DNA from 4 places in the Vagococcus sp. 211 genome. Region 1 is predicted to be linked to each of the others. Evidence: riboswitches for the same ligand, from Rfam matches in the RefSeq annotation. Region 1 holds a riboswitch; each other region holds the start of a gene.
What was found. A riboswitch is a leader RNA that binds a small molecule or an ion and turns the genes downstream of it on or off. The one in region 1 is predicted to bind thiamine pyrophosphate.
Positions count from the first base shown of each region.

Region 2: linked by a shared signal. The riboswitch ahead of ACVWM0_RS08460 (ECF transporter S component) and the one ahead of ACVWM0_RS04965 (ABC transporter permease) in region 1 are both predicted to bind thiamine pyrophosphate.
Region 3: linked by a shared signal. The riboswitch ahead of ACVWM0_RS08470 (acetylornithine deacetylase) and the one ahead of ACVWM0_RS04965 (ABC transporter permease) in region 1 are both predicted to bind thiamine pyrophosphate.
Region 4: linked by a shared signal. The riboswitch ahead of thiT (energy-coupled thiamine transporter ThiT) and the one ahead of ACVWM0_RS04965 (ABC transporter permease) in region 1 are both predicted to bind thiamine pyrophosphate.

Region 1 covers NZ_CM150475.1:993,848-996,051, reverse strand. The annotation lists gene ACVWM0_RS04970 (helix-turn-helix domain-containing protein) at 1-910, opposite strand, end outside; TPP riboswitch at 984-1,088, shown strand; gene ACVWM0_RS04965 (ABC transporter permease) at 1,145-1,903, shown strand; gene ACVWM0_RS04960 (ABC transporter substrate-binding protein) at 1,890-2,204, shown strand, end outside.
Region 2 covers NZ_CM150475.1:1,756,663-1,758,866, reverse strand. The annotation lists gene ACVWM0_RS08465 (DUF4767 domain-containing protein) at 1-644, shown strand, start outside; TPP riboswitch at 968-1,057, shown strand; gene ACVWM0_RS08460 (ECF transporter S component) at 1,227-1,796, shown strand; gene ACVWM0_RS08455 (ABC transporter ATP-binding protein) at 1,796-2,204, shown strand, end outside.
Region 3 covers NZ_CM150475.1:1,759,154-1,761,357, forward strand. The annotation lists gene ACVWM0_RS08470 (acetylornithine deacetylase) at 10-1,287, opposite strand; TPP riboswitch at 1,380-1,484, opposite strand; gene ACVWM0_RS08475 (HNH endonuclease) at 1,545-2,204, opposite strand, start outside.
Region 4 covers NZ_CM150475.1:161,939-164,142, forward strand. The annotation lists gene ACVWM0_RS00880 (YibE/F family protein) at 1-153, opposite strand, end outside; gene ACVWM0_RS00885 (DUF5052 family protein) at 303-917, shown strand; TPP riboswitch at 998-1,099, shown strand; gene thiT (energy-coupled thiamine transporter ThiT) at 1,156-1,713, shown strand; gene ACVWM0_RS00895 (hypothetical protein) at 1,789-1,974, opposite strand; gene ACVWM0_RS00900 (ECF transporter S component) at 2,033-2,204, opposite strand, start outside.

The DNA of each region.
Region 1 (2,204 bases):
ACAACATATACTGAGCGATGAATTGAACCGCTTCTTCTTGAGGGATAATATGATAACTTTCCTCTTCTACCAATGGTTCTTGTTTCCCTCTTATTTTAGCACTTTCTTTTTTCCGGTAATCATTAGGAGTGACATGGTATTTTTTCTTAAACACTTCTGTCAGACGCTTAGCACTAGGAAAGCCATTATTTAGTGCGATTGTGATTACTGGTAAACTTGTTTGTCTTAAATCCGCTGTCGCATGTTGTAACCTAACTTGGTCCACAAAACGTGAAAACGTAATACCTGTTTCTTCCTTAAAAAGACGAGACAGATAGGCCTCTGAAACATAATCATTTTTAGCGAAATCAGTTAAGGATAAGCGATTGGCGTAATGTTTTTCAATATGAGCTATCATGGATTGAATCTTAGGATGACCGCTATCTATATCTAGGTTGTAAGCTTTAGTATGATTCACTACCAAAGCTGTTTTATTCATGTATTGTAAAAAACTTAGTAAATAACTCGTGCTAATAAAGGGCTGTACCGCTTCTTTTACCTCGAAAGCATCTAAGATAAAACGAAAAAATTTTTCTTTGAAAATCACTCGTTCTTCTTCTGCCATATAAACAAGTTTTACATCGTTAAAAAAGGGACGCCAATCATCAGCAATGATTTTTTCTATCTCAGAAAAATAAAAACGGACGTGAAGCAAATGATTGTGCTGATTATTATTCTTAATCATTAACGAATCAGAATGATTCATTAAATAAAAATTATCCTCATTAAGATAATCTAGTGTGCCTTCTTTATCTAATTCAAACGAGCCATGGAGAGAATAAATTAGTGAAAAAGAATGACGATTGTTGTTAATTCTCTTGTTATTCTTTATGGTTATCAGCTCTATATCGTACAGATGTTTCTTTGTCATAACTGCTTCCTCCTCACTAAATGTTAAAATAAATTGACCCCCATTTTTTTTAATGTTACACTTCACCTATAAATGAATAGATCAGGGGAGGCTACGTGTTAGCCTGAGAGTAAGTAATAACTTTGACCCTTAGAACCTGTCGGTTAATACCGTCGTAGGGAGACTTTGTGTATACCACAACCATTCGACGAGGGCTCCCCTGGTCTTTTTTTATTGTTAAGGAGTTGACTCTATGTGAAAAAACGTTGGATCTATCCAACCAGTAGTTTAATTATTTTTGTTGGCATATGGGAATTACTTGGCAGACTATTAAAAGTCCCTGCTTACATCTTACCTGTCCCAACACAGATTTTTCAATCATTAATCACCGAATTTAATGTCTTATTAACCCACAGTCTTGTGACACTCACTGAAGCATTGATTGGCTTGATACTTGCGGCCATACTTGCTCTTGTTATCGGGATTGCGATGGATGCGTTTCAACCTGTTAAGTGGACCATCTACCCCCACTTAGTTATTTCTCAAACGATTCCTATTTTAGTGTTAGGACCTATTTTTTCTATTTGGTTTGGTTTCGGTATGACCCCAAAAATTTTAATGGTCGTCCTGATGTGCTTCTTTCCTATTTCAGTTGCTTTTACTGATGGCCTAAAAAATGTGAATCAAAAGAAGATTACCTTACTAAAAACATACGGGGCATCAACAAAACAAATCTATCAACGGGTTAAAATACCTGAAGCCTTCCCTGCCTTTCTATCTGGCTTAAAAATATCTGCTACTTACTGTATTGGTGGTGCTATTGTTGGAGAATGGCTCAGCGCATCAGCGGGGCTTGGGTACTATATGATTCGTGCCAAAAACGGGTATCTACTAGACAACGTGTTTGCGTCAATTATTATGATTATGACATTAAGCTTGCTTCTAAATGCAAGCGTTTCACTTATTCATTATATACTAATTAAGAAAAGGATGATTCCAAATGAAAAAAATTAAATGGTTGGTTATCAGTAGTATGGCTTTATTAACATTGGGGGCTTGTGCCACAAACAATGAAAAGAAAGAAACCACAGACAAAGATTTGAAAGAAGTCACCCTTATTCTTGATTATTTACCTAATACGAACCACACAGGTATCTATGTAGCGAAAGAAAAAGGCTACTATAAAGAAAAAGGCATTGATTTAACGATTATTGAACCAGGACAAGATAGTACCAGCCTGGCTCTTTTAGGAGCTAATAAAGGAGAATTTGCTTTAAGTTACCAAGAAGACTTGACCTACTCTGCAGCGTCTAAA
Region 2 (2,204 bases), 760 kb from region 1:
GAAAAGACTATCAACAACAAATGGAAGCATTTATGCTGGCGAAAACGGAAGAAGACTCTGGCAATTACGTGGAGGCATTGGCGTTGTATGAAGAGGTTATGGGGTATGAATTTGGTTCTAACTATCTATCTAAATCAGCTTTGACTCACAAAAAAGCGGTGCTTGCACTCAAACATGAAGAAGATGAGAAGAAGGCATCAGAGTTTCCTGATGTAGAAGAAACATTAGGGAAGGCGAGTGAAGGAAAATGGGATGGGAATAAGAAGCAAGCATTACATAGTTTTATGAATGATTGGGGTGAAAGCATGGGCCAATCCTACCAGGAATACACAGAGACTCAATCTGTGATGTTGGGTGGAACTAGGTTACCAAAAGAATTGCTTGATGGTTCTTTAGAAATGGTAACAGAGGGTGATGTGATAACGTTAGAATGGTCTGAAAATGGCGTAGGCGACTATCAATTGGTGTCTGTTTACGGAGATGTTATTAGTTCAGAACAACATGTTTATTTGTTTGTCCTTCATCAAGGTAAGCCGCTTGTATGGCTAGTAGATGGGGCAGAAGACGGAGAGTTATCTTTTCAAGAAACTCAAAACGGACAATTAAAAGAAGGGTTTGCTCAAATTGTCATTGCTGATAGCTGAAGATAAAAGTTAATTTTAGCTAGAAATAAGAGGTATGGCATAACACTCAATAGGTAGCTATGGTTTGCTCTATAAGGTTTTAAAAGTGCCTATTTATTTTAGGTAAATGTCATGGTAATAGCTAAATCGATAAGAGTATTGAACGATGAATAATAAATTTAAATCGCACCTTTATTATAACATTTTATAATAACGCTTACATAGATTGTTGGTTGATTCTCTTTACTTCCTTTGTTTTTTTAATAATCCGTTATTTAATTGAAATTATTTTTACCCTAGTTAAAAAAAAGAAAGCATGCTATACTTTGGTCACAACTTAATATTAGTAACATTTGGGGTGCGTAAAAGCTGAGATAATACCCATTGAATCTGCTCCAGTTAGTACTGGCGAAGAGAAATGTATTCAATGATTATTAAAGAATAAGAGTTTATCTTGTTCATTTGATTCTGTAAACTTAACGCCCAACCATATTATTTATGGAAGGGTTTTTTTTATGGAGAAATTGGACGAGTCTAGATAAATTTTGTTGAGCTGAGCCTTCTTTTGTTTCTAATTTAGGAATAAAAAGGAGGCTTTTTTGTATGAACAATAGTAACAAGTGGTCAGTTCAGGATGTTGTTTTATTAGCATTTATCGCATTTTTATTCGGTGGTGTCTTTATGGGAGCAGGATTTTTATATGCCATATTGAGCGCTGCATTAACACCCTTAGGACTGGCTCCTTTTGCGAATGAAATTTTATTCGGTATGTGGACGATGGCGGCACCAATGGCCGGGATCCTTATTCCGAAAAAAGGTAGCTCTCTTTTAGGGGAATTGTTAGCAGCATTGGCTGAAATGTTATACGGTTCGTATTTTGGACCTGGCGTATTAATATCAGGTTTCTTTCAAGGATTAGGTACAGAGCTTGGTTTTATGGTGACAAAATACAAACGTTTTGATATCGTTCCTCTTGTTTATGGTGCGATTGGTACAACTGTCTTGAGTTTTGGTTATGAGTTTTTCAAATTCGGTTACGGAACCTTTGGATTTGGGATGATTCTGTCACTATTTGTAGTGAGACTCTTGTCTGTGATGTTCTTTGGCGTTGCGATGGTTTCTCTTATCATGAAAGGATATAACCGAGTACAACGACTTGCGGTGGCAAGCTAATGTCACTATTAGTGTTAGATAATGTTTCCTTTAAACGAGGAGAACGGTCCATTTTTACACACATTGATTACGGTTTTGAAGAAGGTAGCTTGAGTTTACTTAGAGGCGATAGTGGCAGCGGTAAATCAACCTTATTACGCATTATGGCAGGCTTTGCTCCTTTAGAGTATGAGGGAGATGTTTTGATTAAGGGTAAAGCCCAAGGGACTCGTAGTATTGCAGAGAAGGCAGGGTTAATTGGGATGGTGTTTCAGAATCCTAATCAGCAATTCACCATGCGGACGTTGCGTAGAGAGATTACTTTTGCTTTAGAAAATATTGGGTTAGGTTATGAAGCGGTACAAGAGCGGTTAATAAGAGCCGTGGATGTCCTTCAATCGAATCATTTATTAGACAGAGATTTAGTGA
Region 3 (2,204 bases), 770 kb from region 1:
GGTTATCCTTTATTCTTTTGTCGTATTGCTCCATTCATAGACAAACAATAACATCGTCTTAGTGAACGAGACTAATTGTTTAATTGATACTTGCTCATTAACAGCATGGGCATGAAAAAAATCACCTGGTCCATAGATGGCTGCGGGAATACCAGCGTGTCCAAACCACCCACCATCCGTCACAGAGGGAGACACATCTACACTGGCTTTTTGATTGTGAATAGTTTCATGTTGCGTTTCTAACAACCGGATGCCTGGATGTTCTTTATCAATTTCTAAAGAAGGAAAAATCTCACCACGATCTTCAATCATTGATTGTCCACCCCATTCAAAAGTAGGTGGGTGGCTTCTTAACCAAGGATCAGCCTGAGCCACTCTTAATAAATGTTCCTCTATTTCTTTAGCTACTTCTTCATGCGTTTCATTGGGATAAAAATGAACCGTGATCCATAATCGGCATTCATCTGCAATAAAAGCAGCATGCCTGCCTCCTTCAATAACAGCAGGATTAATCGTGTTTGTTCCCGCAGGATAGCCAGGATAACTTTTTGTCACAGCCCACAAGTCTTCCAACTCTCTTAAGCCTCGCATAAGGACAGTCATTTTATCAATGGCACTGGCTTCATTCAATCCACCTCCAGCATGAATCATGTTACGACGTGTTGCATCATGAAACGTTCGCGGGTTCTTCACCCTTATCCACCCAGTAATAACCCCACCCTGCCCTTGAATATGCAGATCACTCGTGTCTACGACTAATGCAAAATCTGCGGCATACCCTCGCTCACAACACTGCAATGTTCCTGCCTCTCCAACCTCTTCTCCAATGACAGATTGAAAGGTAATATCACCTTTCAACTCCAGCCCAGCGTCGTTCAATAATTTCAAGGCAAGCAAAGCACCTGCTAGACCGCCTTTCATGTCTGCTGTCCCTCTTCCAATGACCACATCCTCTTTAACAATCGGAATAAAAGGGTTGGTTTCCCACTGCTCGTCCTCCCTGATTTCAGCAACATCCATGTGACCATTAATAATCAAACTTCGGTAGTCATCTGATTGTGTCCCTTTTTTAACGCCTACGACATTAGGATCTCCAGGATAGATATCCCATTTATCCACAGCATACCCCAACTCTTCTAAATAATGACCCACAAATTCTTGGGCATCGCCTGTATTCCTAGCAGGTGGAGCAGGGGTTTCAAATCGTACTAATGTACTCAATAGATCTAATAACTCTGATTGTCTTCCTTCAACTTCGTCTAGTAATCGTTCAATTCCTTTTTCCATTTTCCACAACCCTCTCTCTTTTACATAAATAAAAAACCACTTCTAGCTTGAGAAGTGGTTGGAATGTGTGCGGAAAGATAGAAATAAAAAACAGCACGTCTTCACCTCTTCCTTACGCTAGTATTAACTAGATCAAGTTAAAGGGTTAAGACCTGTGTCTCTCTCAGTTTTTTTACAAAACACCCCTAGTGGTGACTATTTAGTTATACGTATTATGTCATAAGCACTATAAACATTCAAGAAAATAATACAAGGTATTACGCATCAACGATGTCATAGAGTTCATACATCTCTTCAATCGTTTGAGGGATACCAGAATTTTTCAAGTAATTTTTTCGACGATTGTATAATTTGTCAATTAATTCCTTTTTATCTTTACTTTTACCATAATGTAGCGTTCTATGGCATGTCGGGCACAAAATAACTAAATTACCTGGAACATCTAAACTGTATTCAAAAGATTCCTGATGATACATCGGTATTAAGTGATGCGTTTCCACGTAATTTTTATTTGTTTTAACCGCAACAAAAGACTTATGTTTTCGATCAATTTCACAGTTAAAAGCAGACATTTCCAACGCAATTTCAGCTATCTCTGGATCTCTGACAAAATGGGTTTTCCCAGCTATTTCTGTTTCTTCAATAATAATGCTTGGTTGCGGTGTGAAACTTAACACTCTTTCCCTACCATCTGTTAGGAATTTTTCCATAACAATATTCAAGCTACGTTGATCTAAGGCATCCTCTGCCTCCAGATAACCAGGTAATGTATTAACATTTTCCTGTTTATATTTCGAATCATCAAATAACGCCATTTCTAAAAACATTCTATACGCCAAGGGGCTAAACTTAGAGAAGACTGGATGGTCTTCTTTTATCCGACCCATATATAATTGTTTAGATAAGATAGAATCAAA
Region 4 (2,204 bases), 830 kb from region 1:
GTGTTGATCCATTGTATCTACCTGACTTATTGTCTCTGTGTCTGTCACTTTTCCAACACTTAAGGAGTAATTGGGGTATTGGAAAGATTGGTATAAGATGATAAGTAAGAAAGTGATGAGGCCAACACCTATAAATGAGTACACAGGTTTCATCGTTAAAAGGCTCCTCTCTAAGATTAAATCAAAGTTTAGCACAGATAAAAGGAAAGAATCAAATGAGGTAACGGTCATTTATTCTTCCGTATATTTAGGGATAAGTGTTACAATAAAAAGGAATAACTAAGAATATGGGAGGTTAAAAAATGTCGAAACATAAAAAAATAATCCGTGTCATACTATTAGGTGGCCTTATTGTAACCTTGAGTGGTTGTACGGATATGTTTAACTGGATGAAGGATTTTAAACAAGACTTTGCAGGATTAGAAATGGTTGTCCAAACGTATGATACTAATTCTCAGCTTATTGATAGTGTCAGTGGAAAATCTGTCAAAATTGAGCGAGACACCAAATTTGATAAGACAGGATCTGATGGTGAAGTTCGGAAGGATTCTAAAGTTATCGCATTGACAGTAGGCGGGAAATCAATGACTCATGTGGGTTCTTCTCTTATTGCCTACGAGCAAGGAATGGATAATATCTTTGAAGATTATGCTAAAAAGGTAGACATTGATAATCAAAATAAAGCGGTTCCTGTGATGAATAGTATGTACAATGAATTTCAAAATAAATTTACAGGAAAAGCGAAAACGATTTTAATTAGAAGTCAAGATGGTAACCCCTTGGCGACATTTAGTGGCGATAGCATTCGTATATCAGATACAGAAGTTCCCTCATCTACTAATTTTTTAGTAGATGGGAAACGATTATTTGTTTATCGGTGTGATTACACTGTTTATGACAATGATTTATTGAAATAAAGGTATTTAATAACAAATAAACGCGTTAATTTGACAGATATACCAATGAATGAGAGAATAATAGATAACTAAATACCGTTACCATCACAAAGGGGAGCTTCAGCTGAGATTGAATTCAGACATTCTAAACCCTAGAACCTGATTTTGTTAGTACATTCGTAGGAATTGTGATGGAGTAATCTCAAGGACATTACTCCCTTTTTGTGTGGTCGGCAAACATTAAAAGGGGGATTTTTTTATGTCACAACAGAAAAATAGAATTTGGTTAGAGGGAGCAATTGTCGCCGCTCTATCTATGGCACTTTCCTTTATACCGCTAAAGTTTGGTCCAGGTTTTTCGATTTCAATAGGTATGTTTCCTTTGATTGTTTATGCTTTTAGAAGGGGAACTAAGCCAGCTCTAATGTCAGGATTGATGTGGGGATTACTGCATTTTGTCATGGGGAAAGCCCATATTTTGACTGTATCACAAGCTTTAATTGAATATTTATTGGCCTACACCTTTATCGGAATGGCAGGTGTGTATTCTAACAAAATAAAAGAGGCAGTTAGGTCTAACAGTCGTTCTGTTTATCTCTATTTGGGCTTGGGGACAGTGGTAGGAATCATTAGCCGATATGTTTGGCATGTTGTTGCAGGTGTTATATTTTGGGGTAAATATGCAATGTGGGGCTTAAGTCCGCTGATGTATTCTCTCGTTATTAATGGAACAAGTGCTATACTAACAGGATTAGCTACATACGCACTGCTTATTTTAACCATGAAAAAAAATAAAAAGTTATTGTTACCATCATAAATAAAATAAAAAGAACCGATAGGGGGACTATCGGTTCTTTTTGTGTCGTTTGTTACTATCTTTTGTTTGTTATATTCAGCGATAAGGTTTCCTGTTTCTGTGACGTTGGACCATTTGGACCACCATTAAAAGGATAAGAATAGGAAAGAATAATTTAATGATGATGGCTAGAATACCACTTACCAATTGAAGAATTAGCCACAGACCAAAAATGAGAGCAATTATTGCTACAACATAGGTCCAATCTCTAGATTGTCTCATGTCACACCTCCTGTATCACTTGATGTCTCAATTATACCAAGTGAGAAGAGAAGATACGTCAACCTCTAGACTGATTTTTATAGTAGACCTTTAGTAGGACAAAAGCCACAGTACTAGTTGCAATCCCTGCCACGATGGCTTCTGGGATACCATTAATAAAGATGACACTTAGAACGGCTTTATATAAGCCACTCCCGACAGTGATTCCTTTAGCACTAGCATAAGCATCT